DNA from 4 places in the Effusibacillus lacus genome. Region 1 is predicted to be linked to each of the others. Evidence: riboswitches for the same ligand, from Rfam matches in the RefSeq annotation. Region 1 holds a riboswitch; each other region holds the start of a gene.

What was found. A riboswitch is a leader RNA that binds a small molecule or an ion and turns the genes downstream of it on or off. The one in region 1 is predicted to bind S-adenosylmethionine.
Region 2: linked by a shared signal. The riboswitch ahead of EFBL_RS01030 (2,3-diketo-5-methylthiopentyl-1-phosphate enolase) and the one ahead of EFBL_RS14575 (methylenetetrahydrofolate reductase) in region 1 are both predicted to bind S-adenosylmethionine.
Region 3: linked by a shared signal. The riboswitch ahead of EFBL_RS16760 (methionine ABC transporter ATP-binding protein) and the one ahead of EFBL_RS14575 (methylenetetrahydrofolate reductase) in region 1 are both predicted to bind S-adenosylmethionine.
Region 4: linked by a shared signal. The riboswitch ahead of metH (methionine synthase) and the one ahead of EFBL_RS14575 (methylenetetrahydrofolate reductase) in region 1 are both predicted to bind S-adenosylmethionine.

The regions. Positions count from the first base shown of each region.
Region 1 covers NZ_BDUF01000084.1:20,516-28,476, reverse strand. Annotated here, with positions in the region: gene EFBL_RS14605 (universal stress protein) at 1-392, opposite strand, end outside; gene EFBL_RS14600 (Lrp/AsnC family transcriptional regulator) at 601-1,095, shown strand; gene EFBL_RS14595 (aminotransferase class I/II-fold pyridoxal phosphate-dependent enzyme) at 1,092-2,264, shown strand; gene EFBL_RS14590 (hypothetical protein) at 2,549-2,737, opposite strand; gene EFBL_RS14585 (antibiotic biosynthesis monooxygenase family protein) at 2,930-3,259, opposite strand; gene ggt (gamma-glutamyltransferase) at 3,391-5,481, opposite strand; gene EFBL_RS14575 (methylenetetrahydrofolate reductase) at 5,604-6,500, opposite strand; SAM riboswitch class I at 6,609-6,765, opposite strand; gene EFBL_RS14570 (shikimate dehydrogenase) at 7,161-7,961, opposite strand, start outside.
Region 2 covers NZ_BDUF01000004.1:61,653-69,814, reverse strand. Annotated here, with positions in the region: gene EFBL_RS01055 (MFS transporter) at 1-1,099, shown strand, start outside; gene EFBL_RS01050 (antitoxin VbhA family protein) at 1,183-1,560, shown strand; gene EFBL_RS01045 (1,2-dihydroxy-3-keto-5-methylthiopentene dioxygenase) at 2,795-3,325, opposite strand; gene EFBL_RS01040 (methylthioribulose 1-phosphate dehydratase) at 3,384-4,064, opposite strand; gene EFBL_RS01035 (MtnX-like HAD-IB family phosphatase) at 4,061-4,729, opposite strand; gene EFBL_RS01030 (2,3-diketo-5-methylthiopentyl-1-phosphate enolase) at 4,798-6,024, opposite strand; SAM riboswitch class I at 6,114-6,281, opposite strand; gene EFBL_RS01025 (pyridoxal phosphate-dependent aminotransferase) at 6,383-7,549, opposite strand; gene EFBL_RS01020 (FtsW/RodA/SpoVE family cell cycle protein) at 7,599-8,162, opposite strand, start outside.
Region 3 covers NZ_BDUF01000097.1:33,580-41,741, reverse strand. Annotated here, with positions in the region: gene EFBL_RS16775 (2-isopropylmalate synthase) at 1-73, shown strand, start outside; gene leuB (3-isopropylmalate dehydrogenase) at 66-1,148, shown strand; gene EFBL_RS16765 (PilZ domain-containing protein) at 1,292-1,690, shown strand; SAM riboswitch class I at 1,797-1,923, shown strand; gene EFBL_RS16760 (methionine ABC transporter ATP-binding protein) at 2,016-3,029, shown strand; gene EFBL_RS16755 (methionine ABC transporter permease) at 3,073-3,696, shown strand; gene EFBL_RS16750 (MetQ/NlpA family ABC transporter substrate-binding protein) at 3,810-4,643, shown strand; gene crcB (fluoride efflux transporter CrcB) at 4,731-5,078, opposite strand; gene crcB (fluoride efflux transporter CrcB) at 5,075-5,479, opposite strand; gene safA (SafA/ExsA family spore coat assembly protein) at 5,614-6,531, shown strand; gene nadE (NAD(+) synthase) at 6,682-7,611, shown strand; gene EFBL_RS16725 (spore germination protein) at 7,719-8,162, shown strand, end outside.
Region 4 covers NZ_BDUF01000003.1:77,599-85,760, forward strand. Annotated here, with positions in the region: gene EFBL_RS00575 (type II secretion system F family protein) at 1-932, opposite strand, end outside; gene metH (methionine synthase) at 1,121-4,570, opposite strand; SAM riboswitch class I at 4,657-4,760, opposite strand; gene EFBL_RS00585 (YciI family protein) at 4,856-5,170, shown strand; gene EFBL_RS00590 (multicopper oxidase domain-containing protein) at 5,221-6,222, opposite strand; gene EFBL_RS00595 (enoyl-CoA hydratase/isomerase family protein) at 6,536-7,321, opposite strand; gene EFBL_RS00600 (DUF3054 domain-containing protein) at 7,549-7,923, opposite strand; gene EFBL_RS00605 (hypothetical protein) at 8,016-8,162, opposite strand, start outside.

The sequences.
Region 1 (7,961 bases):
AGGACTTTGTGACTGACACTGCCGAGAACCAGCTCGCCGAAGGTTCCCAAGCCACGGCTGCCCATTATGATCAGGTCGCATTGCTGATGCTTGGCAAACAGGCAGATCTCCCTGGCTGCGTCACCGGTTTCCACCAGTTCTTCAACCGGAATTCCTTTTGCCTGCAGCTTCTCGGCAGCCTCCTTCAACACCTCTTCCCCTTCCCGCTGCACAACCGCTTCCAGGTCAATGTCCAGATTGATCATTTCCGGTCCCAAATGAAGTGTGGGGGCCACATTCAATAGAGTCACCCGGCTGTCCTTTTCCCGTCCCTCAACAAGTGAAATGGCTGCATCGACCGCTTTCTTTGAATGATCAGACCCGTCATACGGCAACAGAATCTTTTTGTACATGAAGATCCCCTCCCAAATGGTTCTGCTTCTACTTTACCTCTCACAACCATTTATTACCTATCGGGGGATTCCCTGAACCACTGTCGGAAACTCCCTGAACCGGAAGAGGAATGTGGCAGAAAATTGTCAATTCAAAGTCTTTCCTCTCGGGAGAAAATCTGCAATACTAGTAAAAAGCCAAAGAACACCATAACGGAGAGGGATGAACATGGACTCAAGTCTGAAACTGCAGATTCTGAACCTGCTGGAGGAAAATTCCCGGTTGTCGCATGAAGATATCGCTTCCATGCTGGGAGTGGATCCGGCTGAAGTCACCCGGTGGATCAAGGAAATGGAACAGGACAAAATCATTTTGCGGTACTCCACGGTCATTAACTGGGATAAAGTGGACACGCATAAAGTGACCGCTGTCATTGACGTAAAGGTAACGCCCCAGCGGGAAGTCGGTTTTGACGCCATTGCGGAAAGGATCTACCGATTCCCGGAAGTCAAGTCGGTGTCACTGATGTCAGGCGCTTATGACCTGCAGGTCGTCATCGAGGGCATGCATTTGAAAGAGGTGGCCAACTTCGTGGCAGAAAAACTGTCCACAATTGAGCACGTGAACTCCACCACCACCCATTTCTTGTTGAAAACCTACAAGTCAAACGGTGTCATCTTTGATGATCACGAAGACGACCAGCGGCTGGTGATCACCCCGTGAAGTCCCTCTATGACCGTCTGTCTCCCGTCGTCAGGGACATTCCTCCTTCCGGCATTCGCCGTTTTTTTGACCTGGCCAATCAGATGGAGGATGTCATCTCCCTGGGTGTCGGGGAACCTGACTTTGTAACGCCCTGGCATGTCCGGGAAGCCTGCTTTTACTCGCTGGAACGGGGGTACACTACCTACACGTCCAACAAAGGACTTCCAGAATTGAGAGAAGCAATTGCCGACTATCTTTGCAGTTTCCAGCTTGCCTATGACCCGGAAGAACTTGTGGTCACGGTGGGCGGCAGCGAGGCGATTGACCTTGCCATGCGGACGTTGTTGTGTCCGGGGGACGAAGTGTTGATCCCGGAACCGGCTTATGTTTCCTACAATCCTTGTACCACTCTCGCGGGTGGAGTGCCCGTTGGAGTTCCCACTTTTGCGGAAGACGAGTTCCGATTAACCCCGGAGAACCTGCGGAAACGAATCACCCCGCGCTCCAAGGTCCTGATCCTGTGCTACCCGAGCAACCCGACAGGCGCCGTCATGTCGAAAGCAGATCTCCAAGCGATAGCCGATGTGGTGCTGGAGCACGACCTGTTTGTGATTTCAGATGAGATCTATGCGGAGCTGACCTATGACGGTCATCACGCAAGTATTGCCTCGCTGCCGGGAATGAAGGAAAGAACCGTGCTGATCAGCGGGATGTCCAAAGCATTTGCGATGACCGGATGGCGAATCGGCTATGCGGCCGCTCCCCCGGAAATCCTGAACCTGATGCTGAAGATCCATCAATATACCATTCTCTGCGCTCCGATCATGGGTCAGAAGGCAGCGTTGGAAGCTCTTCGCCACGGTCATGCGGAGAAGGACAAAATGATAGACCGTTACAACCAGCGCCGCCGTATGATCGTAAAGGGATTTCGTGAGATAGGTCTGGCCTGTCACGAACCAAAAGGCGCATTCTACGCATTCCCCGATATTCGTTCGACCGGCTTGAGTTCGGAAGAATTTGCCGAGCGATTGCTTCACCACAGCCGGGTCGCGGTAGTTCCCGGCAACGTATTCGGCCAGGGCGGAGAAGGGTTTGTCCGCTGCTCCTATGCGACTTCCATCGAGCAGATTCAGAAGGCGATTGAACGGATTGGGAATTTTGTGAGAAGCCTGGGAGGGATCAAATGAAACGGGGTTGTTCAAAGGTATAACGGCACTGGGTGCCGTTAATTAAACCCCTCCAGGGGTATAACGGCACCCAGTGCCGTTAATTGAGCCCGTCCAAAGGTATAACGGAATCCGGTGCCGCTAATTGAGCCCGTCCAAAGGTATAACGGCACCCGGTGCCGTTAATTAAACCCCTCCAGGGGTATAACGGCACCCAGTGCCGTTAATTGAGCCCGTCCAAAGGTATAACGGCACCCAGTGCCGTTAATTGAGCCACTCCAGGGGTATAACGGCATCCAGTGCCGTTAATTGAGCCCGTCCAAAGGTATAACGGCACCCGGTGCCGTTATACCATCCGAAACGGGCTGGTACGAAGGAATAACGGCATCCATTGCCGTTATCTCACCCGAAACGGACTGGCACGAAGGAATAACGGCACCCAGTGCCACTATTTCACCCGAAACGGGCTGGCACAAAGGAATAACGGCATCCATTGCCGTTATCTCATCCGAAACGGACTGGCACGAAGGAATAACGGCACCCAGTGCCACTATTTCACCCGAAACGGGCTGATTCAGAGGTATAACGGCACCCAGTGCCGCTATCTTATATAAGATGGCTATCCAAGAACCGGGGGTGTGTTTCCGGTTTTAGGATAGCCTCTATTTTCGTTTGCGGGCAACTCCTTACATTTCAAAAAAATTATCTCTTTCAACCTTGGAAACTCTTAAGGCAAATCGTTTGTACCATACCGTCTTTCCCTTATCCTGCACCACTTTATGTAATGCGTTCTCTTTCCAATTCTTGATTGCCTCTAAGGACTCCCAATAAGAGACAGTGATTTCGAGTCCGGTATTGTCACGAACACTTTCCACCCCCCAAAAACCAGGTTGTTGAAACGCCAACTCTACCATCTTGTCAGCCATTTGTCCGTATCCCTTGTCGCCTTCCGTCCGCTCAGACGTAAAGATAACCGCATAATACGGTGGTTGCGGTGTTTTGGAAATTTTGCTCATGGAATCCCCTCCCGTCTGACTACAAACAGATCATTCCGGTTCTAATCGTCATTTTATAAACTAAAAGACTGTCCCCGCCAGTAGTTTTTAGCTGGGCTTTGGGACAGCCTTATTCGTTCCAAATATTCTCTTTATTTCGTTATCTGATACTTGTCGTCCTTGTAATAGTCCTGCATTTCGGTGCTGGCAGCCGGTCTTGCCTTTTCCAGAAGAACTGTGGAATCGGCATGGGACCACGATACCTTGTAACCCAGCATCTCAGCCACTTTACGCACCGGCAGGTAAGACTTGCCGTCCATTTCCACGATGTAGGGTTTGAACTCCTCTTGATTGGCCGCACCAAGACCCAACATCAACTTATCGGCCAGTATATAGCTGGTTCCTTCTTTCAACACCTTCTGGTCGGCGTAATAGGGATACTGGGCACCGTTCACCTGCAGGTTGAACGGTCCTTTCTCCCTCTGAGGAGCCGATTGCGGCTGCAGCATCCTGAAACTTACCCGATCTACTCCCAGCACCGTTCCTTCCCGGGTGTCATCGGCACCGCCATAGATGATGCCATTCTCATAATCGAAAATCACTGCCTGCACGTTCCCAATATTCTCTGGCTTCTCATCAAACACATGCCCTTTGGCCATCAGCTGCAGAATGACATCTTGCTCAATGCCCGCTTCCCACCGCACATTTGGATAAGTGCTGGAATAGATGCGGGGCGCCAGAATGGCTTCCTGGATCGGCAGCTTGTGGTCAATGACATTTAGTATCGTTTGTGCCACCGAAGTGATTATGGTGGGACCGCCCGGTGAACCTACTGCCATGAATGGCTTGCCGTCCTTCAGGATCATGGTCGGAGACATACTGCTTCGCGGACGCTTGCCCGGTTCCACCTGGTTGACTCCACCCGGTGTTGCGTCAAAATCGGTCATTTCATTGTTGAGCATGAATCCGTAACCAGGAACCATGATCCCCGATCCGAACACCGCTTCAATCGTGGTGGTATAGGCCACCATGTTGCCCCATTTGTCCATCACGGAAAAATGGGTCGTCTGCCCCACGGGCTTCTCTTCCAAATCCGCCTGTGAGGCACCCGGAGCCTTGCCTTCATACTTCCAGGGATCGCCTGCCTTGACAGCGTTGGATGCCTGGTTCGGATTGATCAGTTTCCGTCTTTCCTTGATGTAGTTCTCATCAATCAGACCTTTCTTCGGAACCGGATAGAAGTCTTCATCCGCCATGTACTGGGCGCGGTCCGCATAGGCCAGATGCATGGCTTCAATCAAACGGTGCAGGTAATCGGCAGAGTTGAGGCCCATTTTCTGCACATCGTATCCTTCCATCAGTTTCAGGATCTGCAGGATCGTCAAACCACCCGAGCTGGGCGGCGACATGGAGGCAATCTCATAGCCCCTGTATGTGCCCCGAACCGGTTCTCTTTCCTTCACGGTGTAGTTTCGGAGGTCTTCCATCGTCATGGTGCCGCCGCGCTTTTGCACCTCGGCCACCAGCGCTTCGCCGACCTCCCCGTTGTAAAGCACATCCGATCCCTTCTCCTTGATCAGCTTCAGGGTTTTGGCCAAGTCGGGCTGTACCAGCAGATCGCCTTCCTGCAACGGCGTACCGTTTGGCACGAATACCTGGCCTGCAGTGCCGTATTGCTGCAGCTTTTTGACGTCATCCTTAATGTACATGGCGGTTGCCCAGTTAACGGGAACCCCATTCTCCGCGTAGGCAATGGCCGGGTCGATCACATCCGCCAATTTCATGGTGCCATACTTTGCAAGAGCCGTTTCCACTCCTTTCAGGGTTCCGGGTACGCCCACCGCTTTGCCGCCGGTATGGCGTTCAAACCAGGGAACGGGCTTGCCGTCCTTGTCGAGAAACAGTTTGGGGTCGACGTTTTTCGGCGCCATTTCCCGGCTGTCCAGGATGGTGATCTTGTTCTGGTCCTTGAGATAAATCATCATGAACCCGCCGCCGCCGATTCCCGACATCATCGGTTCGACCACATTCAGTGACAGTTGGATCGCCGCAGCCGCGTCCACCGCGTTGCCGCCTTTTGCCAGAATCTCCTTTCCCGCTTGAGCAGCCAACGGATGGGAGACAGCCACCATACCCTGGGTGGCCCCCAGCATCTTGTCGTCCACCCCGGGCACCCTGGCGAGTGCCGGAGAAGCGCTTGCCAGCATCACTGCGGATGCCAAAGCCAAAGCTCTAACTCTCATAGAATCCCCCCTGGTAGAATAGAAAAAGGCAGTACAAAACTATCGTACCGCCAAATTGAAAGACTATTCAATAGATTCGACAAAAGTAGACGTTACCTGATAGACTTCTACATGTTACCGGTTCACAGCGCGATGGAAGGCTCTACTTTGATTTCCAGCACATCATAAACCGTTTGCAGGTTGTTGAGGGGATACAGGTGAACCCCCGCCACATGGGGCTTCAGAGCATAGTACAGCTCCTGCGCGATTTCAACGCCTGCTTCACGGCCACCCGCCTCAACCCGATCAATGATTTCCCGGCGGATTGTAATACCGGGAACTTTCTCATTCAGGAAGCGGGCTTGCTTGGCGCTTTTGAGCGGCAAAATACCGTAGAGTACGTAGACAGGAAGGCCCTCTTTTACCACCCGTTCCTGGTACCGCAGGGCCGTTTCCACATCGAACACGGGCTGGGTCTGTACGAATCTGACGCCGGCTTCCACCTTTGCCCGGAGTTTGGAGAACTCCACTTCCTGATCGTCCGCTCCAGGATTGGCCGCACCGCCGATAAAGAAGTCAGTTGGGGCATTCAATGCTTTGCCCGCCAGGTCGGAACCTTCGTTCAAACGCTTTGCAATCTTCACAAGTCCGATGGCATCCACTTCAAATACACCCCGTGCTTCCGGATGATCGCCCCGGCTGGGCTGATCGCCCGTGAGGGTCAGGATGTTGCGGACACCAAGTGCGGCTGCCCCCAGCAGTTCCGACTGCAGCCCCAGGATATTGCGGTCACGGCAGGTCAGATGGAAGATGGCTTCCAATCCCAGGTCTTGCTGTACGATGTGGGAGAGCGCAATCGGACTCATCCGCAGCGTTGCCATCGGGGAATCGGCGATGTTCACCGCATCGACATACCCCCGCAAATGCTTCGCCGTCAGCATGGTCGGCATCGGATCCGCCCCTTTCGGCGGCTCCAACTCCACGGTCACAACGCTTTTTCCAAGACTCAGCTTCTCTCTCAATCCGTGAATCTGATACATAGTTCCACTCCTCTGAAGGTATTGGGAACCTCTCCTCCCGGGGTCTGGCAAAATACGAAAACCTCTTTCTCTGTGAGAAAGAGGTTCGCTATATACGCAGCCAACCCTCTCTCATCTTTCACAGGCCATCCCTGTGTCGGAATTGGCACCGTGCCTGTACTCCGGACAGTTTCCGCTTCTCGTGGCGGTAAATCGAATCCGGGTCGCTCAGGCCGGTTGCCGCGGCTTCATCGGGCCAGTCCCTCAGCCGAACTCTGGATAAGAGCGGTTCTTTTGAAATTGTCAGAAACAAATACTCTATCGAAAGAGTAATGGATACCGGGGTGGTATGTCAATATAATTTTGAGTGGAAAAAAAGCACCCATCTGCTTCCCGGCAAATGGGTGCTTTTTTAAGAAGAGTCCCGACGGCCCCACCTGCGCCATCGGGTGTGACGGCCACATCTGCCGTCCTGCCTGTTGCCTGACGTACCCCGGCCAAACTCCGTCTTTGGCCACGACAAGCGGTGTAAGGTTCGCCCCAACAGATCCCTCATTGCAATCCTTCCGTACAATCCCTACAGCTTGCAGGGGCTGATAATCACCCCATGCAAAACTCCCGTTCCATAAATATACTTTCTTTCATACACTATGTCAAACCAATTTTATTTTTTTTAAAGAGTTAAGAGCGCTTGGCTTTGACGGCCTTTCCCTTCTTCGAACCGGTGGGGGCCGAAACTTTACGGATCTCGCGAATCATTTCGGGCGTCAGTTGCTTGCCAAATGAACGGAACCCGGCCAGTTTGAATCCGTGTTTTCTTGCCAGTTCATCGATTTGCCGCACCTGCTCCACACGAATGTTGCGGCCAAGGGTAAAGCATTCATATCGTTTCTCGAGAGCGAGGATCATCGTTTCTGCCATACAGGCAAAAACAACCCCCTTGGGCAGCCCGAACCGGAACTTCGACTCATACTCTCCCGGCACCTCTACCAGGCCGCCTTCAATCACCAAGACGTCCGGCCGCTGCAACGCCACTGTCTTGGCCACGTCGCGGGGGCGGGCCACATCACACACGACGGAACCCGGGCGCAGATCCTCCGGATACAGGACCGTATCGGCGCTGCCTGTAACGGTCACGACCAGCTCCGCTTTTCGTACGGTATGGCGTGGATCTGTCGAGACATTCACCGTTTTGCCCGATTCGCTCATGATGTAAGAGGCCAACTGCTCCAACTTGGCTTCATCCCTGGCAACCAGTGTCAGTTTCCCCACATGTGGGGCCAGCATCCTCGCGCAGATGGCGCCAATCGATCCGGTTGCGCCAATGACCGCCAAATGGGCTCTCGACGGTTCAATATCCATCAGTACTGCCGCTTGCCGCGTGGCCTGGATGGCAGTTGCCACCGTCAGGCTGTTGCCGGTAGTAACGGGAATCCGCAAATTCTTGGCAATGGTAATCCCAGCGTCTCCCACCACCGATGT
Region 2 (8,162 bases), on a different contig from region 1:
TTTCAGCGGACCCTTCGTATCTGCTTTGATGGAACGGTACGGTGTTCGCAGGATGATGGTAATGGCCATGATCATGATTCTCGCGGGTACCGGTTTGACAATCTGGATGTTCTCCGCCTGGCAATTCCACCTGCTTTGGGGCGTTGTGGTGGGTCTCGGAAGCGGTTTCTTTCTAACGGTGCTTGGTGCCATTGTGGCCAGCCACTGGTTTGTAAAAAACCGGGGGCTTGTGTTGGGGCTCCTTACGGCGAGTGCTGCCACCGGACAGTTGGCCTTCTTGCCTTTACTTGCTTACATGATAGAGTCTTACAACTGGCGAACGGCGATCTGGATTCTTGTTGGGGCAGCCATGCTGGCCGTGCTTGTGATAGCCTTTTTGATGCGGGATACGCCTGAACAAATGGGGCTTCGGCCATTCGGGGCTACTCTGTCGGATCATGCCGAGCAGCAACCGAAACGGAATCCAATCGCTGCCGCTTTCCGCGGTCTGAAACTGGGGGTTCGTTCTTTTGATTTCTGGTTCCTGGCAGGCAGTTTCTTTATCTGCGGTCTCTCCACCAGCGGTTTGATCGGAACCCACCTGATTCCTGCCAGTGTGCACCATGGGATACCTGAGGTGACGGCAGCTGGATTGCTGGCGATGATGGGCATTTTCGATATTGCCGGTACCATGATCTCCGGTTGGCTTTCCGACAGGTGGAACAATCGCTGGTTGCTGTTCTGGTACTATGGACTTCGCGGTTTATCACTCATGTTTCTTCCCTCCGCACTGGGTTCCAACCATCTGTCGCTGATAGTCTTTGCTGTTTTCTACGGGTTGGACTGGGTGGCCACCGTTCCCCCGACCGTCCGGCTTACGGCTGACGTGTTTGGAAAACAGAATGCGGGAATCGTATACGGGTGGATCTTTGCAGCCCATCAGTTGGGGGCAGGGGTGGCCGCATTTGGCGGCGGATTGATGTTCACCCTATTTAAGGAATATGACCTGACCTTCATCCTGGCAGGCTTGTTCTGTTTGGCGGCCTCGATGATGGTTCTTCAGATCAATCGCAAGCGGAGGAAACAAGAGGAAGCCGCTGTCACGGCATACAATACGTGAAGGAATTCTCATTGCAATAACGAACTATTTGGAAAATGGCACTCAACATCGTGGTATAATGGTAACAAAGGGAGGTTCTGACCTTGAGGAAACATGCGAAAGTGGTTTTTAAACCATTAGTAAGCAACGATCCTAGTTGCAAAGAGTACTCACCCTATGGAAAATCTCTTGTTAATTACCTAAAAATCAACAGAAACTATGCGAATGCCCCAAGGGTTATTAGTGTTTCCAGAGGGAACTCTGAGTACTATATAGCTATCACACCCAGCAACAACAAAACCAAAAAATCAGATGCAAGCATTCAAAAGGCACTTCAATACGCGAAAACCACATTGGCGATTGAGGGGCAATTTTTGTCCGAAGAGGCAGAAAAAATTATTAAACAGAACTTGCGTGGGGAAATTTCCCAACGTGAGTTTACCGAACTGGCCCTGAAATTGGCTGAATCGGAAGCGCGATAATCATGTTTGTACAGTCGAAATACTGTTATCCGGGAACGGAAGTGCTTATAAACAAAAAAGGCAACAGAAGTATCATGATAACGGTACTCATAGATTGGCACTACTGACACAATTAAAGATGTGATAGGTTTTGGCTGCGACCGAACTGCATAACCCCGCAATCTGCCCGATCAGCTTTTTTTGCATAATGCTTCCCCCTCCCCCTATAACGGTTTGATGCGACTGCTGAATCTGTGATGCTGTACCGGAAATGAAGGAATCGCCTACCCCCTATATCTTTCAAAGCACGCCACCACGATAAAAGACGCCTCTTTGATTGAGGCGTCTTTTGCCGAAAGAGTGGGAAGATACACCCGTTGGGCTGTGGTGTTCCCTCTTTCTTACTGAGATTATATGAAAAAATGCTCCATCAAGCTCTCCGCTTTTGAGGATTTTTGCAACCAATCAATTAAAAAATAGACTAATTGCTAATGTCATTTGTCCGTTACCGTACTCTACTGTCATGAATTAACTGTAATTGAGAAAAAGGAAGGGGGGTGCCGATAGTGTACGGAGTATTCGGTGGCTTCACTCGTTGGGCAGTCGTGTTCTTGATTATTTTCGTATTATTCATCCTGCTCATTCCCGGCACCTACTAATTCGCTAGTGACAAAAAAGGGACCGGAGAACGCCGGTCCTTGCTTTTTTATGTCCGCACGAAGTTTATCAAAGTGTCGGGTTCTCGACAGGTTCCTTCATCTTATCAGGCAGCCAGATTGCGATTGCCCAACAAATATAAGGCTTAAATACCAGAATAACTGCCGTTTCATTGGTTATTTTATCCGCGTACCTTAAATCATGAGTCAGGAGAGGGGGAATATGATGTACGGCGCATTCGGTGGGTTCACGCGTTGGGCAGTTGTCTTTCTTATCATCTTCGTATTGTTCATCTTGCTGGTCCCGTATGGTTATTGCGGTGCGGGAACTGGTGGGGGATACTAATTCAAAGGAGGATTTCGAATGGACGGTTGTTTCGGTGGATTTACCCGATGGGCAGTCGTATTCTTAATTATCTTCGTGCTATTCCTATTACTTGTACCAGGGTATACGACAGTTTGCAGAACAGTTCCAACTTGTTAATGTAATTATCGCTGCCGCTCCAACAAGTGTTTAACTTGTTGCTTGAATTCTGGCTTACCGTGTTTCGGATATGCCCCTCAGCGATGAGGGGCTTTCCGATCACCAACCAACCGCCTCAATACCCCGGCTGGTCGTAAATGGCAGCCCACCCCTCAGTCGAGGTGAAGATCCGGATTGCCTTAACCTTCCGGTCTTCCATCAATGTAAACCAGTGGCGGGTGCCGTTGGGAACGGAGATCAGGTCGCCCGCTTCCAGTTCCACATCGAAGTAAACGCCGTCTTTCGGTCCTTTGATGGCGAAGATGCCGTGGCCGTCCACGATGAAGCGGACTTCGTCCTCGCTGTGGTGGTGCTCTTTCCTGAACATATCAAGCAGCTGTTCCAGGTTGGGAGTCTTGTCGGACAGCACCACGATGTCGGACGTCTTGTATCCCCTCTTTTCAGAGAGAGCGTCAATTTCCGATTTAAACAAGTCAATAATCTGCTGCTTCTGTTCATCGGTTAACGCATACTCTTCTTTCAAGTTTCCTTGCAGTCTGGAAATGTCCCAGCGCTCGTAGATCACTCCCTGTTTTTCCAGGTATTTCGCCACTTCCCCGGCATCACTGATTCTCTCATTGGTTTCATGAAATCGGATCTGTGCCATTTATTGTCTCCTCCTCCAAGGGGTTTCAACTAGTAAGTCATTCTAACGGATTACCGAATTAAACTGCTGCAGCAATAAAAGGCGCCTGCTGCGGAACTAAGCCGCTCCTGGCAATCGACAGCCACATAAATTGATAGTGGAACATAAACTCCAGGGCTTCCACATGGCGTTTCGCTTCAAAGGGTGTTTTGCCCCAAGCATAAATTCCGTGTTTACGGATCAGTACACCCGGTACCCGTGGATCAAGCCGTCGCCCGATTTCGTCCGCCAGTTTGGGAATGTCCGCATAGTTTTCAATGACAGGAATCTCAATTGTTGCGCCTTCTTCCCAGATATCCAGGCCCTTGATCAGTTCCATGTGGGAGAGCGTGACCCTGCCCTCGGCAAAGTAAATCTCTGACAGCAAGTTGTTGTAAACAGTGTGCACATGAAGCACCGAGCCTGCATCCGTCTCCTGATAAATCCGGGAGTGAATGATAGTCTCCGCAGACGGGCGCAGCCTGGTCGGTTCAATCGGCTTGCAATCTTTATCAACCGCCAGAATGTCTTCCAGCTGCAGCTGTTCCTTGTCCTTGCCGCTGGCGGTTACGCCAAAGACCAACGGATCGCTGCTCAGCTTGATGGACAGATTCCCGGCCGTGGCTGGCAGCCAACCTTTTTGCGTAAAGTTGTCGGCAATCTCCTTTAACTCTTTGGCAATGCGAATCCGGTCTTCCTGATAAAAAGTGTACAGGCTCATACGGACACCTCCTCCATAGCGCGACCCGGCACATCCGGTGCCTTGTCGCGGCTTGTGCTCTTTGATTGCTTTTGCAATCGTTCAATGCTTTCCAACACATCATAAAAATCTTGAAACGGCTCATGCGTCAGCCCCTCGGCCCTGCACTTCTCCAGCAACAGAGAGCGGGCAATCACGATGTCGGCCAGTCGTGCCGCTTTCAAATCGGTAATGCTGTCCCCAATGACAACTCTGGTATATTGATCCGCCGGGTAATCCCTAAGAATGGAAGGTTTGCACAACCCGCATCCCCCGTCGCACTGATCATCACAGTCGTGAGGCCACAAAACCTGGATGGTCTCGCCCGAAAAATCGGACCCGTTGCAGTAGATTCTCTCAACTTGTGTATAAGGAGTCAGGATCGGTTCGACAAAAAAGTCGATGCCGCCGCTTGTCACCAGAAACGGAATACCGTTGGCCTTGCAATAGGCAACAAACTCGGCAAACCCGTTCCGGATTTTCACAGTATCTTTGGCATATTGGACAAGTTCTTCTCGCCTGACAGACGGTATTAGGGAAAAGAGCTTTCCGACACCTTCCTGAACCGAAATGCGTTGGGACAGTATGTCATCCTTGATCGCTTCCCAGCCATCCGGTCCGAAACGCTCCATAAGGGAGATGATCATGTCCCGTTCGGTAATCGTCCCGTCAAAGTCACAAAAGATTACGATCGACTTGCTGTCGTTTGCCAAACTCATTTCCCTCCCCATAATTCAAGTGCTTTGGCCAGTTCCGGACTCTTTGCCGCAGCTTCCTGCAGGCCTTCCCCCTTCACAACCGCGTCAATCGCCGCAGCAAACGCTCTGCCTCCGGCTGCGGAACCACCCGGATGCCCGTGAATCCCGCCGCCCGCATTGATCACCTGGTCGTTCCCCAAGTCTTCATAAAGACGGGGTACCAGTCCCGGATGAATGCCTGCCGAAGGCACGGGGAAAACCCTCTTGAGCAAGCCCGATTCCTTCCGCAACTCCGCTGCAATCGCCAGAGTCTCTTCTCTCTCAAGTGCCACCGACCCGTATGCAGACGGATACAGAACCAGGTCCGCGCCTGCCACCCGCATGATTTTTCCAAGAATGATGGGGGCACTGATCCCGTATTGCGGTGACGGATAAATCGCTCCTGCCAGTGCCGGGTGTGCCATGATCGGAATGTTGATTTCCGGGTCTGCTGCCAGTCGGTGCAGCACATCATAACCGTATGCCAGGACGTTGAGCAGCAACGCATTGGCCCCGGCCCGTACCGCACGCTTGGCTTTCTCGACAATCTCTGTTACAGGTCCTGCCAAGTTGGCCGCATAAAGCACTTTTTTGCCCGTTTCTGTCTCCGCCCGCCCGGCTGCCTTGATACAGGCCTCAATTCGCTTCTCAAACGGCGCATACGTATCGTCAAAGAATATCTCATCGTCCTTTACCAGATCCACGCCGCCAAGTGCCTGCTGGTAGAACAGCTCCGCCAGCGTCTCGCTGTCGTATCCGATGCAGGATTTGAAGATGGACATCAACAGCGGCCGGTCATAGACCCCCAGGCTTTGTCTGACCCCGTCGATTCCGAATTTGGGCCCGGGAAAGCGCTTCGTGTAGGAGTCCGGCAAGTCAAGATCCACCAGCTTGATGGCACCGTCCATGGACAGTTTGCCAAAAACAGATGTCAGAAGAGCCGGAATATCCGGCGTAAAGTTCAACGTTGGATATGCAATCTTTAACAGCGCTTTCCCATTGCGTTCCTCATCTCTGCCCAGTTCTTCAACCGCCACCACATGCCCCAGGTGTTTCTTCATCTGTTCCTGGCGCTCGGCAGGCAGATCCGTCCAGGAGCCGACTGTCAGACCTACTGCAATGCCCTGTGCTTTTTTATGAAAATCTCCACTTCCGTGTACGAGATAGGTTGCTACTACGTAATCTTGCTGGTTCAAATCCCCCATGTGTTTACCCCTTTCACCAACACCGCCAAGCAAAATCAAAAACGCCCCTTTTCCGAAGAAAAGAGGCGTATATCAAATCAATCCCTCGCCTCTCATCTCTCAGAATTGCAACATTCTGCAGGAGTTAGCACCATTGATCCGCATGAAGGGAAGATGTTTCTTTCTCGGTGATACGGGTTCCATTGGAACCCCGCACTTTTGCGAATCCGGTTGCCGGGCGTCATCGGGCCAGTCCCTCAGCCTGCTCTGGATAAGAGTCTAACTAATTATGCAATTGGAAAATTTGTAAACTTAGAGAAATAATACGATAGGCAGGAGGAGGTGTCAATAATTTTTTTGACAATTTTTTGAGAGACAACTACAGCCCAATCCGCCCCAGCCGCTCGACCGCTTCCCGCAGCCGGTCCTCCGGTGCCAATAACCCGACTCGCACATAGCCCTCGCCGCTTTTTCCAAAGCCGATCCCGGGCGCCATCACCACATGGGCCTTGTCCAGCACATAGTCGGCAAACTCCACCGATCCCATACCATTGGGGATCGGAACCCAGGTGAAGAAAGAGCCTTTCGGAGCGGGGCAATCCCATCCCAAATCCCGCAAGCCGTCTACGAGCACATCCCTTCGGCTTTCATAAACGGCCACCAATTCCCGCACGCAGTCCTGCGAGGAGCGCAGTGCCGTAATGGAAGCCCGTTGAATGGCCGCAAACAGACTTACGTAAAAATGGTCCTGGACCAGATTGATCAAAGAGATTACATCACGGTTCCCCAGTGCAAAGCCGACCCGCCAACCGGCCATGTTGTAAGTCTTTGACATGGTGTAAAACTCAACGCCCACCTCTTTCGCTCCCGGGATCTGCAAGAATGAAACCGGCTTCTCACCGTCAAAACCGATTGCGCCATACGCAAAATCATGGGCGACCACAATCCCGTGCCGTGCGGCAAAGTCCACCGTGTCCCGGAAAAATTGCTCATTCGCAGTCGCAGCCGTTGGGTTGTTCGGGTAATTCAGGAACATCAGCTTCGCGCGCCGCAGCACATTTTCCGGAATGATTGAGTAGTCCGGCAAAAAGCGGTTCTCCCGCAGAAGCGGCATCATCACCATCTCCCCGCCGCTCATGGCCACTCCCGACCAATAATCAGGATAGCCGGGATCCGGTACCAGGCACACATCCCCTTTGTTGAGCAAGCACTGGCTGATCTCCACCAGTCCGACTTTTCCCCCGAAAAGAATGGCGACTTCGGAAGCGGGATCAAGATCCACATCAAACTCCCTCTTGTACCAGTCGGCAATCGCCTCCTTCAATTCCGGCAGCCCGGAAAAAGGAGAATACCGGTGGGTCACAGGGTCAAGCACCGCTTCCCGCATGGACTCCACAATGTGAGAGGGGGTCGGCAGGTCGGGATTTCCCTGCCCCAAATTGATCACGTCATACCCTTCTGCTATATACGCATTGGCTTTTCGAACCAGCGCCGAGAAAAATTGCTCGGGCAGCCGCCGGAGCCGATCTGCCGGTTGCACAATCATCTGTCACTGCCACCTTTCCGCGAACAAAAAATCTGCACAAAACATAAAGTTAAAACCTCAACTTTCGCCTTCGGATCGCAATCGATTGGACAATTCCCATGATAATGAAGTTGGTCAGCAGCGACGTGCCTCCGTAAGAAACAAAGGGAAGCGTGATCCCTGCGGCAGGCATCACCGCCAGATTCATTCCGATGTTCTCAAATATCTGAAACCCGAACATCCCGATGGCACCCGCAATAAAATAGGTTCCGAACGGGTCGGAGGTAGTGGTCGCTATCTTTACCATTCTCTGCAGCATAATGAAAAACAGAATGATCAAAATCGAGGTTCCGATGAATCCAAAGTCTTCCCCGATCGCCGAAAAGATCATGTCCGTTTGCTGCTCGGGGACAAATGCCCCTTGTGTCTGGGACCCCTGCAGCAGCCCTTTGCCGGGCAGCCCACCGTTCCCGATGGCAATAATCGCCTGTTGGACCTGATATCCCCAGTCCTTGGCCAGGGCCGGGTCAATCACCACAACAAACCGGGCTTTCTGGTAAGGCTTTAACGGAAGCATTTCAACAAACTTCAAATAGTATTGGGGAAACGCATAAATAGCGACAAAGTACAACGT
Region 3 (8,162 bases), on a different contig from region 1:
CATTATGAAGCGGATGGATACTTTTGGTCGTGAGTACCGGCGCTTGAAGGAGCAGGTGAACTTGCATGCCTAAAAAAATCGCGCTGCTTCCGGGGGACGGGATCGGACCCGAGATCATGGCGGAAGCGGTTAAAGTCCTGGAAGCTGTCGGCAAAGAGTTTTCCAGGGAGTTTACTTTTCAATCCCTGCCCATCGGGGGAACAGCGATTGATGAGTTTGGAGACCCCCTGCCGCCTCAAACCCTGCAAGGTTTGAAAGAATCTGACGCAGTGCTGCTGGCTGCCGTAGGCGGTCCAAAGTGGGATCAGAATCCGGGGAATCTGCGTCCTGAGGCCGGTTTGCTGAGAATGCGCAAAGAGTTAGGGGTCTTTGCAAACCTGCGGCCCGTGAAGGCATATGAACCGCTGCTGCACGCTTCCACCTTGAAGGAGGAAGTTCTGGCAGAAGTGGACCTGCTGATTGTTCGTGAGTTGACAGGCGGCATCTATTTTGGAGACAAGTCGAGGAAGCCGCACGTCAGCGGGGAACAGGCAACTGATACTCTGGTTTATACAACAGAAGAAATTGAACGGATTGTACGAATGGCATTTGTTATTGCCAGAAACAGAAAAAAGCTTCTGCATTCGGTCGATAAAGCCAACGTGTTGGAATCATCCCGGCTCTGGCGGGAAACGGTGAACCAGGTTGCCAAAGATTACCCGGATGTACAGTGTGAGCATATCCTGGTGGACAATTGTGCCATGCAGTTGATCCGCAATCCGCGCCAGTTTGACGTATTGGTTACCGAGAACATGTTTGGAGACATCTTGTCGGATGAAGCGGCCATGCTGACAGGATCGATCGGCATGCTGCCCTCTGCCAGCCTTGGGGCACAAGTCGGTCTGTATGAACCGATTCACGGTTCAGCACCGGACATTGCAGGGAAGGGGATCGCCAATCCCTTGGGAATCATTCTGTCAGCGGCAATGATGCTCCGCCATTCCTTCGGGTGGGAACAGGAAGCTGCCATAATTGAACAGTCGGTTCAAGAGGTTCTCGCAAAGGGTGCTCGGACTGCTGATCTGGCCGGTCCCCAAGACACCAAAGTATCAACATCTGAGATGGGAGACCTGATCGTACAGGCGATTGGCTGCAGAATTCCGTCCTGATCTTGGGCGTTGCCTACGGGCAACGCTTTTTCTCTACCAAAATGGGGTCATTAAAATAGGACTTGAGTAACTGGAGACCGGAAGAAAATTTTGATAACTTAAAACTGTCTCCTTTAATCTCAAAGTAAAGGCTGGAAATCAGCATGCAGCGGAGGGAGCATTACAGGATTCCACTGAACGCCTTTTGTTCGCTTCAACTAAGAAAGCTTGGCAACCGGTATATGCCTATCGGAAAACAGTTTGAAGTCGTATTGAGAAACATCTCCGGAGGAGGACTCTGTTTTGTTTCGGAACGTGACATTCCTGTCAGTGAAGAATTGATCTGGAAATTTGATGTGAACTTACCTGAACAACAGTTACAGGTTTATGGCCAACTGGTATGGAAAAAATCGACATCCGATCAATTCCAATATGGTGTCAAGTTCGTCTTTTTCACTGACAGGGAGCAACGGGAACTGATGTCGAAACTCTACCAGCTTCAAATTCGAAGCCGGAACCAAAAGAACATGAACTCCGATGAAAAACCTAATTGCCGGACATGACCTGCTTTTAATGCAGGATTTTTTATTGACTAACTGACATGAAATAGGTATACTGAGATTTGTCTTTTTAGTATAAAATATTCATAATTCATATAAACGGTAATTCTTCTTATCCAGAGAGGCGGAGGGACAGGCCCAATGAAGCCCGGCAACCGGTTCGTCTGAAGCAATCGCTTTAGACGGGCGGCATGGTGCCAATTCCTTCAGGTATCCGAATACCTGACAGATGAGAAGGGACATTCGAAATGAAAGCCCTTTTTCAGTCTGTAGAAAAAGGGTTTTTTCTATGACGGCAAACTTCAGAGCGGAAATGGGGGTGTTACGTATGATCCAATTACAGGATTTGCATAAACACTATATCGTCGGAAAATCGGAGGTACCCGCGCTGAGCGGCATTCACCTGTCGATTGGGAAAGGAGAAATATTCGGGGTCATCGGTCATTCCGGTGCCGGTAAAAGTACGCTGATCCGCTGCATGAATCTGTTGGAACAACCTACTTCCGGGCGGGTGATTGTGGATGGAGTTGACCTTACATCGCTTACTGCCAGGGAACTGCAGGAGAAACGCCGGAGAATCGGAATGATCTTCCAACATTTCAATTTGCTGTCTTCCGCCACGGTGGGTGAAAACATTGCGTTCCCTCTGCAATTGGCCAGACGTCCAAAAGCGGATATTGAGCGCAAGGTAGCGGAACTGTTAAAGCTTGTAGGATTGGAGCAGCATCGGGACAAGTATCCAGCCCAACTGTCAGGCGGTCAGAAGCAGCGGGTGGGCATTGCCAGGGCACTGGCCAATGATCCTGCCGTGCTGCTTTGCGATGAAGCTACGTCAGCGCTGGATCCGCAAACTACCAATTCGATTCTGGCCTTGCTGCGGGACATAAATCGCCAGTTGGGCATCACAATCGTGCTGATCACGCATGAAATGCATGTGATCCGTTCTATTTGCGACCGGGTGGCTGTCATTGACGGGGGACAAATAGTCGAGACCGGACCTGTGGCAGATGTGTTCTTAAGGCCTCAGCACCCCACCACAAAGGAATTTGTGGAGCAAGTGGCCGATTCGATGGAATTGCAGGAAACGGTGGCCCACGAGAAAGCGGTTGGAGACCGGACGATTGTTCGGATCACGTTCCTTGGGGAACAAACTTATCAACCGGTCTTGTTCGAAACCATGATGGAAACCGGGGCTTCTTTCAATATCCTGCAGGGCACCATTTCCCGCATGAAAGACACACCTTACGGACAGCTGGTGGTTGAACTGGACGGCAAGAAAGAGCAGATTGTGAACACGGTGACTGCGCTTCGGAACCGTGGACTCGAAGTGGAGGTGATCTGAATTGGAAATCAGCTTTGTGAACCTCGAATGGGCGGAAATTGGAATGGCGACGATAGACACGCTCATTATGCTGGGCCTGTCCGCATTGTTTACCGTTATCATCGGTCTTCCGGTGGGAGTGTTGTTGTTCCTGACTTCCAAAGGACAGTTATTGGAAAACCGGCTGTTCTACGCAACCGCTTCCTTTGTGGTCAATATCCTGCGGTCCGTACCGTTTATCATTCTGATGATTCTGTTGATTCCTTTTACCAAGCTGATTGTCGGGACATCCCTCGGGATCCAGGGTTCGATTCCACCGCTTGTGATTGGCGCGGCCCCATTTTTCGCAAGGCTTGTGGAAACTTCTTTGCGGGAAGTGGACAAGGGAGTCATCGAAGCAGCCCAATCGATGGGGGCAACCCACTGGCAAATCATTTCAAGGGTTCTGCTGCCTGAATCCCGTCCCGGACTGATCGCCGGCATTACAATTACGACTGTGGCATTGGTGTCATATACCGCAATGTCAGGCGTTATCGGCGGGGGCGGTTTGGGGGATCTGGCCATACGGTATGGCTATCAGCGCTTTCAAACAGATGTCATGTTGGTAACGGTCGCCATACTGATCGTCCTGGTGCAAATTCTGCAGTCCATCGGCGATTGGCTGGTTCTCCGTTTCAGCCGGAAATAATTCCAGACGGTATATATGATGTACTCGCGGGTGTCCCCGATTTTGGGAATGTTCGCGGGGATTCATATAAACAAAAATGAAAGCATCAAACACGGAAAGGGGAATTTTAAACTATGAAAAAATGGCTTGTACCACTACTCTCCCTTACACTTGCGTTCTCGCTGTCCGCATGCGGCAAGAAAGAAAACGCAGAGACTCCGGCACCGGCTGCTGGCGGCGATAAGAAGGAAGTAACCCTGAAAGTCGGGGCAACCGCAGTTCCGCACGCAGAAATCCTGAAGTTTGTTGCACCCAAGCTGAAAGAGCAAGGGGTTACCCTCGAAGTGAAAGAGTTCAATGACTATGTTCAGCCGAACATACAGGTATTTGAAAAGCAATTGGATGCAAACTTCTTCCAGCACGTTCCGTACCTCGAACAAGAGAATAAGGATCGCAAAATGAACCTGGTCAAGGTAACCGGGGTTCATATTGAACCGTTTGGCATCTACTCCCAGAAGATCAAGAAACTTGAGGAGTTGAAAGATGGCGCGACAGTTGCAATTCCCAACGATCCGACAAACGGTGGACGCGCGCTTGCCTTGCTTGCAAAAAACAATCTGATCAAACTGAAAGATGGCGTAGGTATCAAAGGAACTGTGAAAGACATCGTGGAAAACAAGAAAAACCTGAAGATTAAAGAAGTGGAGGCCGCGATGCTCCCGCGTGTACTCGGTGAAGTCGATCTGGCATTGATCAACACAAACTTTGCCCTGCAAGCCAAGCTGGTTCCGACCAAAGACGCTCTGGCAATTGAAGACAAGGAATCGCCGTACGTGAACATCCTGGTTGCACGTCCTGACAACAAAGATTCGGAAGCGATCCAGAAATTGGCCAAAGCGTTGAACACACCGGAAGTGAAGAAGTTCATTGAAGACAAGTATCAAGGTGCGGTTGTACCTGCATTCTAATTGCAGAAACATATTCTGATCTAGAAAAAGGGATCGGTGGAAACCGGTCCTTTTTTCGTCTTGACGAACTGCTGACCGGTGTCTTGTTCAACCTGCCAGGGTCCCTGCCCAACAGGCAGCAATACTGGTCAACAAGGTCAACAAAATATACCACAAGGTTTGTATCCGGTCCTGTTTAAGCCACATGGATACCGCTTCATAACTGAAAGAGGAAAAAGTCGTGAAGGCGCCCAGAACACCAATGGCCAAGAATTCCCATTGGAGATGGCTCAATCGGGTGACGGAAAGCCAGCCAAGCAAGAACGATCCAAAGAAGTTTACCGCAAAGGTGCCGACCGGCCAACGCAAGGGAAACAGTTTGACAAGCCGTTGGCCGATCTGCCAGCGGGCAACAGCCCCAAGCGCTCCTCCTGCCGCAACCAATATCCAAGTCATGCAGCATCACCTGTCTTTGTCCGAAATTTTGCTTGAAATGTTCGTATGGCTCTAATTCCCCAATAACAAGCTGCCAGACTGACTGCCAAGCTGGCAAAGCAGTAGGAGAGCGCAAGCAGGACTTGCCCCGCCCGGACCATCTGAATCAATTCCAGAGAAAAGGTGGAGAAAGTGGTGAAACCGCCGAGCAGGCCTGTGCCGAGGCCTAACCGGAGGTGATGGTCCGTTAGTCTTTCTCCGGTTGCTTGGAAGAGTAGACCTATCAAAAAACAGCCGATGACATTCGCGAGAAAAGTCGGCCAAGGAAACAATGGGACGTTGTCTATAGGAAATACCAGCGCAAGGACGTAACGGGCAAGCGATCCGACAGCGCCGCCGGCCGCGACAGCGATAAAATTCATTGAGATCACCCGGAGTCATTTTTATTCATTATAGCTCAGAATTTGGTTGAGTGCCTATTTTTGCCTTATTCATGGCAAATGTCCTTAGGGCGCATATACTGCAAGTGACATTCAACCAGAGGAGGACGAATGGATTGAAGGTACACAATGTCCAGAAGGGTGACACTCTTTGGAAAATTGCGAAAATGTACGGCGTTCCGTTGGCACAAGTGATTGCCGCCAATCCGCAAATTGCCGATCCTGACAAGATCGATGTGGGAATGAAAGTCAACGTGCCTGTTGCGACTGAAGGGATAGTTACAAGCGATATTCCAACGCCGGAGGGAATGAATGTGGAGAAATATGTGGTGCAAAGCGGAGATACGTTATGGAAGATTGCCAAGAAAACAGGGCATTCCTTGGCAAGCATTATTGCCGCCAACCCCCAAATTGCAAATCCGGACATGATTATGCCCGGGCAAGTGATCAATATTCCGGTTCACGGCATGGACAGCGTTCTAATGGGACCGGGCATGCACACCAAAGAAATGATGACGATGCCAAAAGCCAAAATGACCGAAGTCAAGCCGATCGTGACAGCCCCCATACCCCAACCGGCACCTGCACCGATTCCGGTCGAGGGCCCCGATTACCACTATCATTTGATGATGCTGGAGTACCATCCGCAATATTTCATGCAACCGCCTGTCAAGGTGGAAATCAAACAACCACCCAAACCCAAAATGAAACCCATGGAAAAGCCGGTCATGACCAAGCCTTGCATGAAGGTCCCTTGTCCTCCCGTATACTACAATCCTTGCCCGCCGGGAACCTATCCGTTTCTGATGGATGAATGCGGCAATCTGTACCCGTATCCGATGTATCCTCATGGCATGCCGTATCATCACAGTCCCATGCATCATCACGGTCATATGTACTATGGTCCCGCGCACCATATGATGCCGGGTGTACGGGATGACGGGTATCTCCAATCTGTCAGGGAATGGCAAGCTGCAAGCCCTGCCCTACCAAAGCCCATGAGAGGGGAAGACGGACCTGAAGCACATGAATGACACATTTGGTGGGGGTAGCTTTGGCATTCACCAAGTACAAGCAAAGTACTTGGTGAATGCCAAGTTTTCTTTATAGGAAGATGGTACTGGAAATGAGAAATGTTTCCGGGTAGACTTGGACTAAAGAATTCAGAAAGGAGTTGGATGAGTATGGAAGCACGGAAAGTGGTGAGGGTGAAAGCGGGCGAGTTCAGTCCCTCTTACGGGATTGTGCTGAGGGAGACAAATGGCAGTCTTGTTTGCAGGCTGTCCGGAGATCATTTTACCAAGGGGCCTGTCGAGATATCGGAGAATCAAACAGAGCAGGTGGAAGATCTCAGAGCAGGGGTCGCTTTTTTTACCATTGAAAATTTGGTCTGGTGGATCCGGCACAAAATTGCCGAAGCGAAGGCAAACGGGGTTGTCGTGGGGGTATCGGGGGGGATCGACAGCGCGGTTGTGTCCGCTCTCTGCAAGAAGGCCTTTCCAGAGCGGTCGCTTGGTTTGATCATGCCCTGCAACAGCATCCAGGAAGACAGGATGTATGCGGAAGAAGTGTGCAATGCGATTGGGCTGGATTATAAAGTGATGGATCTGTCCGATACATACAATGTACTTATAAAAACCGCCCGGTCAGCCGGGCTTGTGGACGAAGATTCACATCCGCTGGTAGGAGGCAATTTGAAAGCCCGGCTGCGCATGTCGACCCTCTATCTGGCGGCGCAAGAGCGGGGATATCTGGTGGTTGGAACGGACAATGCCCCGGAGAGTGTAACCGGCTACTTTACCAAATACGGGGATGGAGGAGTGGACATCCTGCCCATCAGTTCCCTATTGAAACGGCAAGTACGGGAGTTGGCCCGGTATCTTGGCATTCCGGCAGCGGTTATCAGCAAACCGCCCTCGGCAGGTCTTTACGAAGGACAAACGGATGAATCGGAAATGGGCCTTCGTTATGATGACATCGATGATTATATCGCGGGATTGGAAGTGCCAGCCGGAGTAAAGCAAAAGATACAGGAGATGGAAGCACGCAGTCAACATAAACGGGAGATGCCACCATCCGCTCCGAAGGAAATGAATGCTTTGTTTGTTAAGTAGCAAGAAGGGGTCCCTTTGTAGGGGATCCCTTTTTATATTCTTTTTTGCACATTTGCGCATACTACAAAAAAACTTCATTCCCATATAAAGGATGATATGGTTTGCTCATCCGCAGGAAAAGCATCCTTAAAGAAAATAAAGTTCTGCAGCAAAGGTTTGAACAGACTACCGAAAATTACAAGGGCAAGTCGTTTTCCGGTTCCCTGGAACAAGACCTGATAACGATTCGAACCCTATTTGGGCAAAGCGATGATGTGATCATCCGCGAATTTCAAATGACCCAACCAACAAATCGACGTGCAGCCATTGTTTACATTGATGGACTTGTGGACACGAAGACGGTGAATCATTTCCTTCTAAAACCACTTGTAAACCAGGACAAGGTTTACGGGACGGAAGGCAACGAAGAAAACGATCTGCTTCGGCATATTCCGATCAGTGAAGCCAGGGTCTTAAAAGATATGCAGCAACTTGCGAAAGCGGTGTTATCGGGGGATACGGTCCTGCTTCTTGATGAAGGTGCGTCACCGCTGACGGTGTCAACCAAAGGT
Region 4 (8,162 bases), on a different contig from region 1:
GTTATCACCCGATCAAACAGACTGTTGCCGATGACCTTCCTGAGCAGTTCCAGTTGGTCGAGAATCGGGACGGCACTTGCTTCCAGCGTTGAGAAAGTGCGGGTAAAGCGGGCCATTAAGCCCTTCTGATACAGTTTTCCAAACACCGGAATCCGAAGCCGGAGCTTGTCCCACAGCAAGCGTCCCCGCTTGGTGCGAAGGGTGCCGGTGACAGCCACTGCCAGAACTGCCGCTCCCCCCAGGGCTATGTACCATTGATCGGTCAAAAATTGGCTGATCCCCAGCGTGATTCTCGTCGGCAGCGGCAGTTCCACCCCCTGCTCGGCAAAAGTTTTGGCAAAAGAAGGAACGACGGTAGTCAACAGGAAGATACTGACCCCAATCGCAATGAAAAACACCAGTATCGGATATGTCAAAGCGGAAACCAGTTTCTGCTGGGTGGCCCGTTGCCGTTCAAAGTAGACCGCCATCCGCTCCAGCATCGTTTCCAGCTGCCCTGAATATTCGCCGGCCCCCACCATGTTGACAAACATCTCGGGGAACACCGCCTTGTGATTGGCGAATGCTTCCTGCAGCGACACTCCCTGCCGAACTTCCTTGTGCACTTCCACCAAAGCTTTCTTGAGCCCCCGGTGATCCGTCTGGGAAGCCAGAATCTCAAGGGATCGCGTCACGGAAACCCCTGCACGGATCAATGTGGCAAACTGCCGGCAGAAAGGTACGAAGTCCTGCAGTTTTACCTTTCGTCCCGCCAGGAACCCCAGTTCGATCTCCTTCGTCAGGAGTCCTCCACCGGAACCGGCCTTGACCTTCATCGGATAAAGCCCCTGCTTCCGCAGTTCTTCCACGGCCGCATTCAGGTCGACAGCTTCAATTTGTCCCTTCAGACTCTGCCCAAGCCGATTGACTGCTTGATACCGAAATTGAGCCACAAAAATACCTGTCCCCTTTTGGAAAGCATAGATCGTTTTTCCAAGATACTTTTTCCTACAAGATTATTATAATCAGACAAAACTAAGATTGAAATACAAATTAAACCTGAATTCGACATCAAGTTGACAGTTTTGTGTAAAGATTTTGTCAAGCTGTGTCGAATTCAGGTTTTGAATCATTTTACCGACTATTCCACATTAAAATACCTTGCTTCCGGATGGGCAAACACCATCGCCGAAACGGACGCCTCCGGATCCATCATGAACCCTTCCGTCAGATGCACCCCGATATCCTCCGGCTGCATCAAGCGAAACAATTGAGCCTGGTCGTCCAGATTTGGACAGGCGGGATACCCGAAGGACACCCGAATCCCCTGGTAGCGGGCCCCGAAACGCTCCTGCATCGTCATGTCAGCAGGATCGGGGAATCCCCACACATCCCGCATGATATGATGAATCCGCTCGGCGAAGGCTTCCGCCAACTCCAGAGCGAGGGCCTGGATGGCATGAGACCGCAGGTAATCCCCTTTGTCTTTCCATTCATTGGCCCGTTCACGCACACCTCCGCCCGCCGTTACCACCAGAAATCCGACATAATCCATGACGCCGCTTTCCACCGGTTTCAAAAAATCGGCCAGGCACAGATACGGATCCTGCAGCTGCCTTGGGAACGTAAACCTTTCAAGAATTTTGGCGGGATTCTTTGGATCGTATATCAGGATGTCATTGCCGCTTGATTGCGCCGGGAAGAAACGGTACATGCCATGTGCCCGGATCAGCCCCGTTTCCTTCGCTTCTTTCAGCAGGTGATTGATGACGTCCATCAGTTCGGTGGTCTTTGGATCCTTCTCTTCCAGCAGCTTCTCCACATTGCCCTTTACTCCCAAGTGTTTGCCAAGCAGCATTCGCAGGTTGAGGTAGGGCTGCAGGTGAGAAACCGGGTAGTCCCGCAATATATGACGCTCCAGATCGGGTGGAACGAAAACCGGGGCATTGCGGTCGACATCGGAGCGTCTGTCCGCAACCTGCGTCGATTCGTTCGATCCTCCGGCTCCTTTGCCCGATTCCATCACATAAGAATTCTGGATGTCCCTCAGTTCCTGAACCAACGCTTTGCGCTGCTGCTCGTCGCTTAACCGGTTGGCCAGATCCAGCCCATCCATGGCATCTTTTGCGTACAACACCAGTCCATTATACTCCGGAGCAATTCGCGTATGGGTAAATTTACGGGTCAAGGCTGCTCCACCGACCAGGATGGGAACCTCAATCCCCGCCTCCCGCAAGTCCTGTGCAGTGGTCACCATCTGTTGGGCCGATTTTACCAGGAGTCCGGACAGTCCGATCGCATCCGGCTTCTCTTCCCGGTATGCGGCAATCAACTGTTCAGGCGGAACCTTGATGCCCAGATTGACCACCTGGTAGCCGTTGTTGGATAGGATGATTTCCACCAGGTTCTTCCCGATGTCATGAACGTCGCCTTTTACGGTGGCAAGCAGGATCTTGCCTTTGACAGCCGTTTCTGTCCGCTCCATGAACGGTTCAAGATGTGCCACGGCCGCCTTCATTACTTCCGCGCTTTGCAGCACTTCCGCCACAATCAATTCGTTGTCGTTAAACAGCCGTCCGACTTCTTCCATGCCTTTCATCAGCGGACCGTTAATAATGTCAAGGGGAGCGTATTTCTTCAATGCTTCGTTCAGGTCGTCAATCAGGCCGTCCTTGCTGCCTTCCACCACATAATTGGCCAACCTCTCCTCAAGGGACAGGCTGGAGACTTCCTTCACTTTGGCCACTTTCTTTTCCCGATAAAAAGCGGTAAATTCGGCGAGTGTCTGTTCATTCGTACGGAACAGCAGTTCTTCTGCCAACCGCCGTTCTTCTTCCGGAATGGACGCGTAGCGCTCCAATTTCTCCGTGTTTACGATTGCATAATCCAGCCCGGCTTTGGTGCAGTGATACAGGAACACCGCATTGAGCACTTCCCGGCCCGCAGGCGGAAGACCAAAGGACACGTTGGAGATTCCAAGAATACTGCCGCACTCCGGCATCGATTCCTTGATCAAACGGATTCCTTCCACCGTCTCCAACGCCGACCCGATATACTGCTCATCCCCTGTGCCTACCGGGAATACCAGCGGATCGAAGATAATGTCCTGCGGATTAACGCCATACTTGTTTACCAGCAGATCATAGGATCGCTTGGCCACTTCCAGCTTGCGTTCCCGGGTAACCGCCATTCCGGTCTCATCGATGGTTCCTACTACTACCGCCGCCCCGTAGCGGGTAATCAGAGGGGCCACTTCCTCAAACCGCTTCTCTCCGTCCTCAAGGTTAATGGAGTTGAGAATGGCTTTCCCTTGCGAATGTTTCAAGCCAAGCTCCATCACCCGCACATCGGTGGAGTCAATCATCAACGGCACTTTCACCTTCTTGACGACATAGTTTAGAAAATTCTCCATGTCGCCATACTCGTCCCGGTCCGGATCGGCCAGACAGATATCGATGATGTGCGCCCCTTTCTTCACCTGGGCGCGGGCAATTTCCGACGCGTCTTCATACAAGCCCTCCGCAATCAGTGTTCGGAACTTCTTGGAACCGATAACGTTCGTCCTCTCTCCGACCATCAAAGGACGGTTGTCCGCTTCCAGATACACTGTCTCAATACCGGAAACGGCCGGCAGGTGTCCTCCGGCTTCCTGTCTGGGCTTGTAATCTTTCAATGCTTCCGCCAGGGCGCGGATATGTTCGGGTGTCGTGCCACAACAGCCCCCCGCAATGTTCAGCCAGCCCAGTTCTGCGAACCCGGCCATTTTTTTCGCCAATGCTTGCGGAGATTCGTGGTAATGTCCGTTCTCATCAGGCAATCCTGCGTTCGGATAGCAGCTGACCCCACACTGGGCCAATTCGGACAGAGTTCGCAGATGGTCCCGCATAAACTCCGGTCCCGTTGCACAGTTAAGTCCCACGGTGATCGGCTTCAAATGTTCCAGCGAGATGTAGAACGACTCGATATTCTGGCCTGCCAGCGTGGTTCCCATTGGTTCGATGGTTCCTGATAACATCAGCGGAAGTTCCTCGCCCAGCTCCTCAAACGCTTTCCTGATTCCAAGACTGCCCGCTTTGACATTGAGAGTATCCTGGGCCGTTTCCAGCAGCAGCATGTCCACCCCGCCCTGAATCAACACTTTGGCTTGCCGGTAATAGTTTTCCATCAACTCTTCAAAGGTGGTTCCGCCGGTCACAGACAACGTCTTGGTGGTGGGGCCCATAGCCCCCGCAACAAAGCGGGGCCATTCCGGCGTCGAGTATTTGCGGGCCGCTTCCACCGCCAAACGGGCAGCCGCCAGGTTGATCTCGTCAGCCTTGTCCTGCAGGTTGTATTCAGCCAGCACCAGCCGGGTGGAACCGAAGGTGTTGGTTTCAATGATGTCGGCCCCCGCTGCCAGGTACTGCTCGTGAATTCCTTGAATCACATCGGGACGTGTCAGATTCAGGTATTCATTGCAGCCTTCGTATTCTTCCCCGCCAAAATCGTCAGCCGTAAGTCCCGCCTGCTGGATCATCGTCCCCATCGCACCGTCAAGGATCAGAATCTTCTTCTTCATTTGTTCGCGCAACAATTGTCCGCGTGCCGTCATGCTTCTCCCCCTTACCTAATGAGGGTCGCCCCCTGCAAACTAAAAACCCTCTCCTGTCAGAGAGGGCCAAACTTCGGTGTCCGCTCCTCCTATCTTCCAGAATGTCAATCTGCTGGAATTAGCACCGTGTGCCGCGCACCGGTTGCTGTGGTATCATCGGGCCAGTTCCCTCCGCCACTCTGGATAGAAGTCTTGCTATTTTGGATTTTAATTTAGTTTGCATGAAACCGGGGCACATGTCAAGATAGTGGATAAGAGGAAAAAACCGGAAAGGGGCTGGACCGAATGAATACCCCGGACAATCAGTTCATCCGCTATGTAATTTTGCTTACCAAGAACCCGGGCCAAAGTCTGACAGAGAATCTGATTCGCGCACATGTGAAACACTTACAGGCCCTGGAGGAAAAAGATCAATTGGTGCTCTGCGGACCTTTTGCCGATTCCAAAGGCGGTATGATCATCATTAAGGCCGCCTCCTATGAAGAAGCAAAACGAATCGCCGAAGCGGATCCGTTTGTACAATCGGGAGCTGAAAGCTACGAACTGCGTGTACTTGAACTCTCCTGCAAAGAGAACCGGCATATGGGAATGGCAGAATAGTCAAATCAGCAAAAAACCTCCCCCTTGCGGGAGAGGTGTAAATCTTTCATTTAATGACTGGACTTGTCAGCGGTTTGCGGCGGGTTGCCGTCTGCGGTGACAATCAGTTTGGCCAGCGCACCTTTTTGAACATGGTTAAACTGGTGGGTTACGATCGGATAAGTTCCTTCCTTCAACACCCTGAACTCAACAACCAGACCGCCAGATGCAGGTACAGTATAAGCTTGCAGGCCGTTCAGCACGTTCTTCGGATTGCCGTCCACATATACGGTGTCAAAAGTGGTTCCTACCACGTGGAAACTGCTGACTTCGTTCGGACCCACGTTGTTGAAGTAGATTCGAACCTTGTCTCCCACTTTGGCATAGAACGGCTTGCTGAGATCCGGATGCTTTCCGTTGAAGAGAACGTATGATGGAACTCCATTCGTCATGTCATTCAGGTCGTTTTCTTTGTAGAATTCAGACTGGGTAATGATGAATTCCCGATTGATTTCTTTGTCGGTGGGATATCCGTCTTTTGGCTCAACGATAATCGTACCGTACATGCCGTTGGCAATATGCAGCAATACGGGCTTGGTTCCGCAATGGTACATAAATACGCCCGGTGTCATAGCCGGATAAGTGAATACGCCTTCTTCATTCGGATGGATATCGGCAAAGTCTTTGCTCGGAGATGCGTGTACCGCATGAAAGTCCATACTGTGGGGGACTTTCGGGTCCAGATTTTTCATTTTGAATTTGATGGTGTCCCCTTCTTTTACTTTGATGACCGGTCCGGGAGCCGTTCCGTTAAAGGTCCAGGCTTTGTACTTTACCCCGGGAGCAATCTCAAGGTCCGTAATCTGGGAAGTCATCTCCACATAGACTTCATGATCACCGGTACGCTTTACAATAACCGGAACTGGGGGTTGGTTAATCCCTTCGTGCAAATTCATATTTGTTGGTGCAGGTTTCGAGTTCTGATTGCTTTGAGCAACGTTCGTGTCACCTGTTTGAGCTGAACAACCGGCCAAAAGTGCTCCTGTTAAAATCAACAATGCAAGCGCTTTCATTTTCATTTCGATTCCCTCCATTTGAATGGTTCGAAGCGCCGGCCCCACTAATCCAGGAGTCAGGAAACCACTTTCTATCTCTTTTGTATTCCCGCACCGGAAGCCCAAGTGTGACTTTTATCACACAATTAATACTCTTCAAAAATATGTCATTCCACATGAATAATTGGATTAAGTTTATGAAAAATTTGTTTCAAACAGTTAGATCAATTATTGTCCGCATGTTGAAATCCGAGAATCAATCCGGTTTTGTGTTTATTCCGGCAAAAGAAAAGGCATGCCGTTAAAGCATGCCATAAAGCAGATTATAATTCTATTTTCCTGTAAAATTCGGTCTCCGTTTCTCAAAGAAAGCGGTAACGCCTTCCTGATGGTCTCTGGATCTGCCGCAAATCGATTGGCCTCTGACTTCCGCCTCCAGTACGGTTGCCAGATCGCTCTCAAAACTCATGTACATGTTCTTCTTGATCAATCCCAGCGCCTGGGTTGGGGATTGAGCCAATCGAAAAGCATAGGCTTGGGCCGCCTGTTCAAATTCTTCATCCGGCACCACTTTGTTAACAAGGCCTAACCGCAGAGCTTCTTCGGATGTAAGGGTATCTCCCAGCATGGCAAGTTCCATTGCCCTGCTCAGTCCCACGATCCTCGGCAGGAAGAAATGGCTACCCGCGTCGGGGATCAGGCCAATCTTGATAAATGCCATGGAGTAGGAAGAACTTGCGGCCGCTATCCGCAAATCACATGCCAGGGCTACCCCAAGTCCTGCACCGAACACCGGGCCATGCAGTGCCCCAATGATCGGTTTCTCAATCTCCGCCATTCGGAGAAGCAAGCGGTTGTAAGTATTCTTCAAATAGGTGCCATGATCAAGAGAAGCCACATCTTCCCTGCTGATGCTCTTCAGATCGGCCCCGGAGCTAAAGCCCTTTCCGTTCCCGCGAAAGACAATGCAGCGCACATCTACGTCTTCCGCCGCCTTGTTCAATGCGTCATAAACCTCTTCATGCATCTCCACATTGAACGCGTTCATCACTTCCGGGCGATTTAAAGCAATAATCGCCATCTGATTCGATTTCTCAAACAAGATCGTTTTGTACATTTTGTATCTCCTCCTCCAAATAATGCCAACCCGTTTTCAATCAACTGCCGCGACTGACTTTATTTCTGTTCCCAATTTTCTGTCTTCCGCTTCGATGCGGTTCCGCTTCTTCGCATCTCCGGCCTAAAGCCCTGCTCTACCGCTCCCGCCCACTATTTCTCTGTTTGCCTTACAAAACCCTTCTCACGGATACACATTTAAAGCGCCCCTGTTGGGGCGCCTCTTACCTAGGCATTGCGTCGATTGTAGATCCACACAAAAATGATGCGCCAGATGGATAACAAAATCAGTGTAGATACCAAGGCCACAATCAGGAATGGAATTTTTAGCGCAGAGTTCAGGTACAGGTTGCGGAGCATCATCCCAAACGGAATGGCCAAGATCCATACAATCAGCGTTCGTTTGAACATGCTGGCAAAACTGCGGTAGTGCTGCAATTTGTAAAGTCCCAGGACCAGTCCCACAATCAGCCAGGCAATGACGAATGGAGCCGCTGTCTCCAAAGTGCCTTGAAACGTCGTATACGTCTTATGTTCCGATTGACCCATTAAAGCAAACAAAATCAGCATCAGAATGTCCCCAGCAAGCAGCAGCCACACCATGTAAAAATCCCCCATTCCCTGGTTGGAATAATTTTAAATCCGCAAACCATTGTACCATAAAAAAACATCCACCCGGCAATTGGGTGGAAATTTTAAATTTCTTGCCTTCTTCGTTTTGCAATCGCTTTTAGCAAAAGGATTGCCACAGCGTAAGTGGCAGTGGCCAGCAGTGTTGTGACAAACCAGGCATCGGTGCCCAGTGCCAGATACAGGAGCATGTGAAACAAGAAAATCAGAAC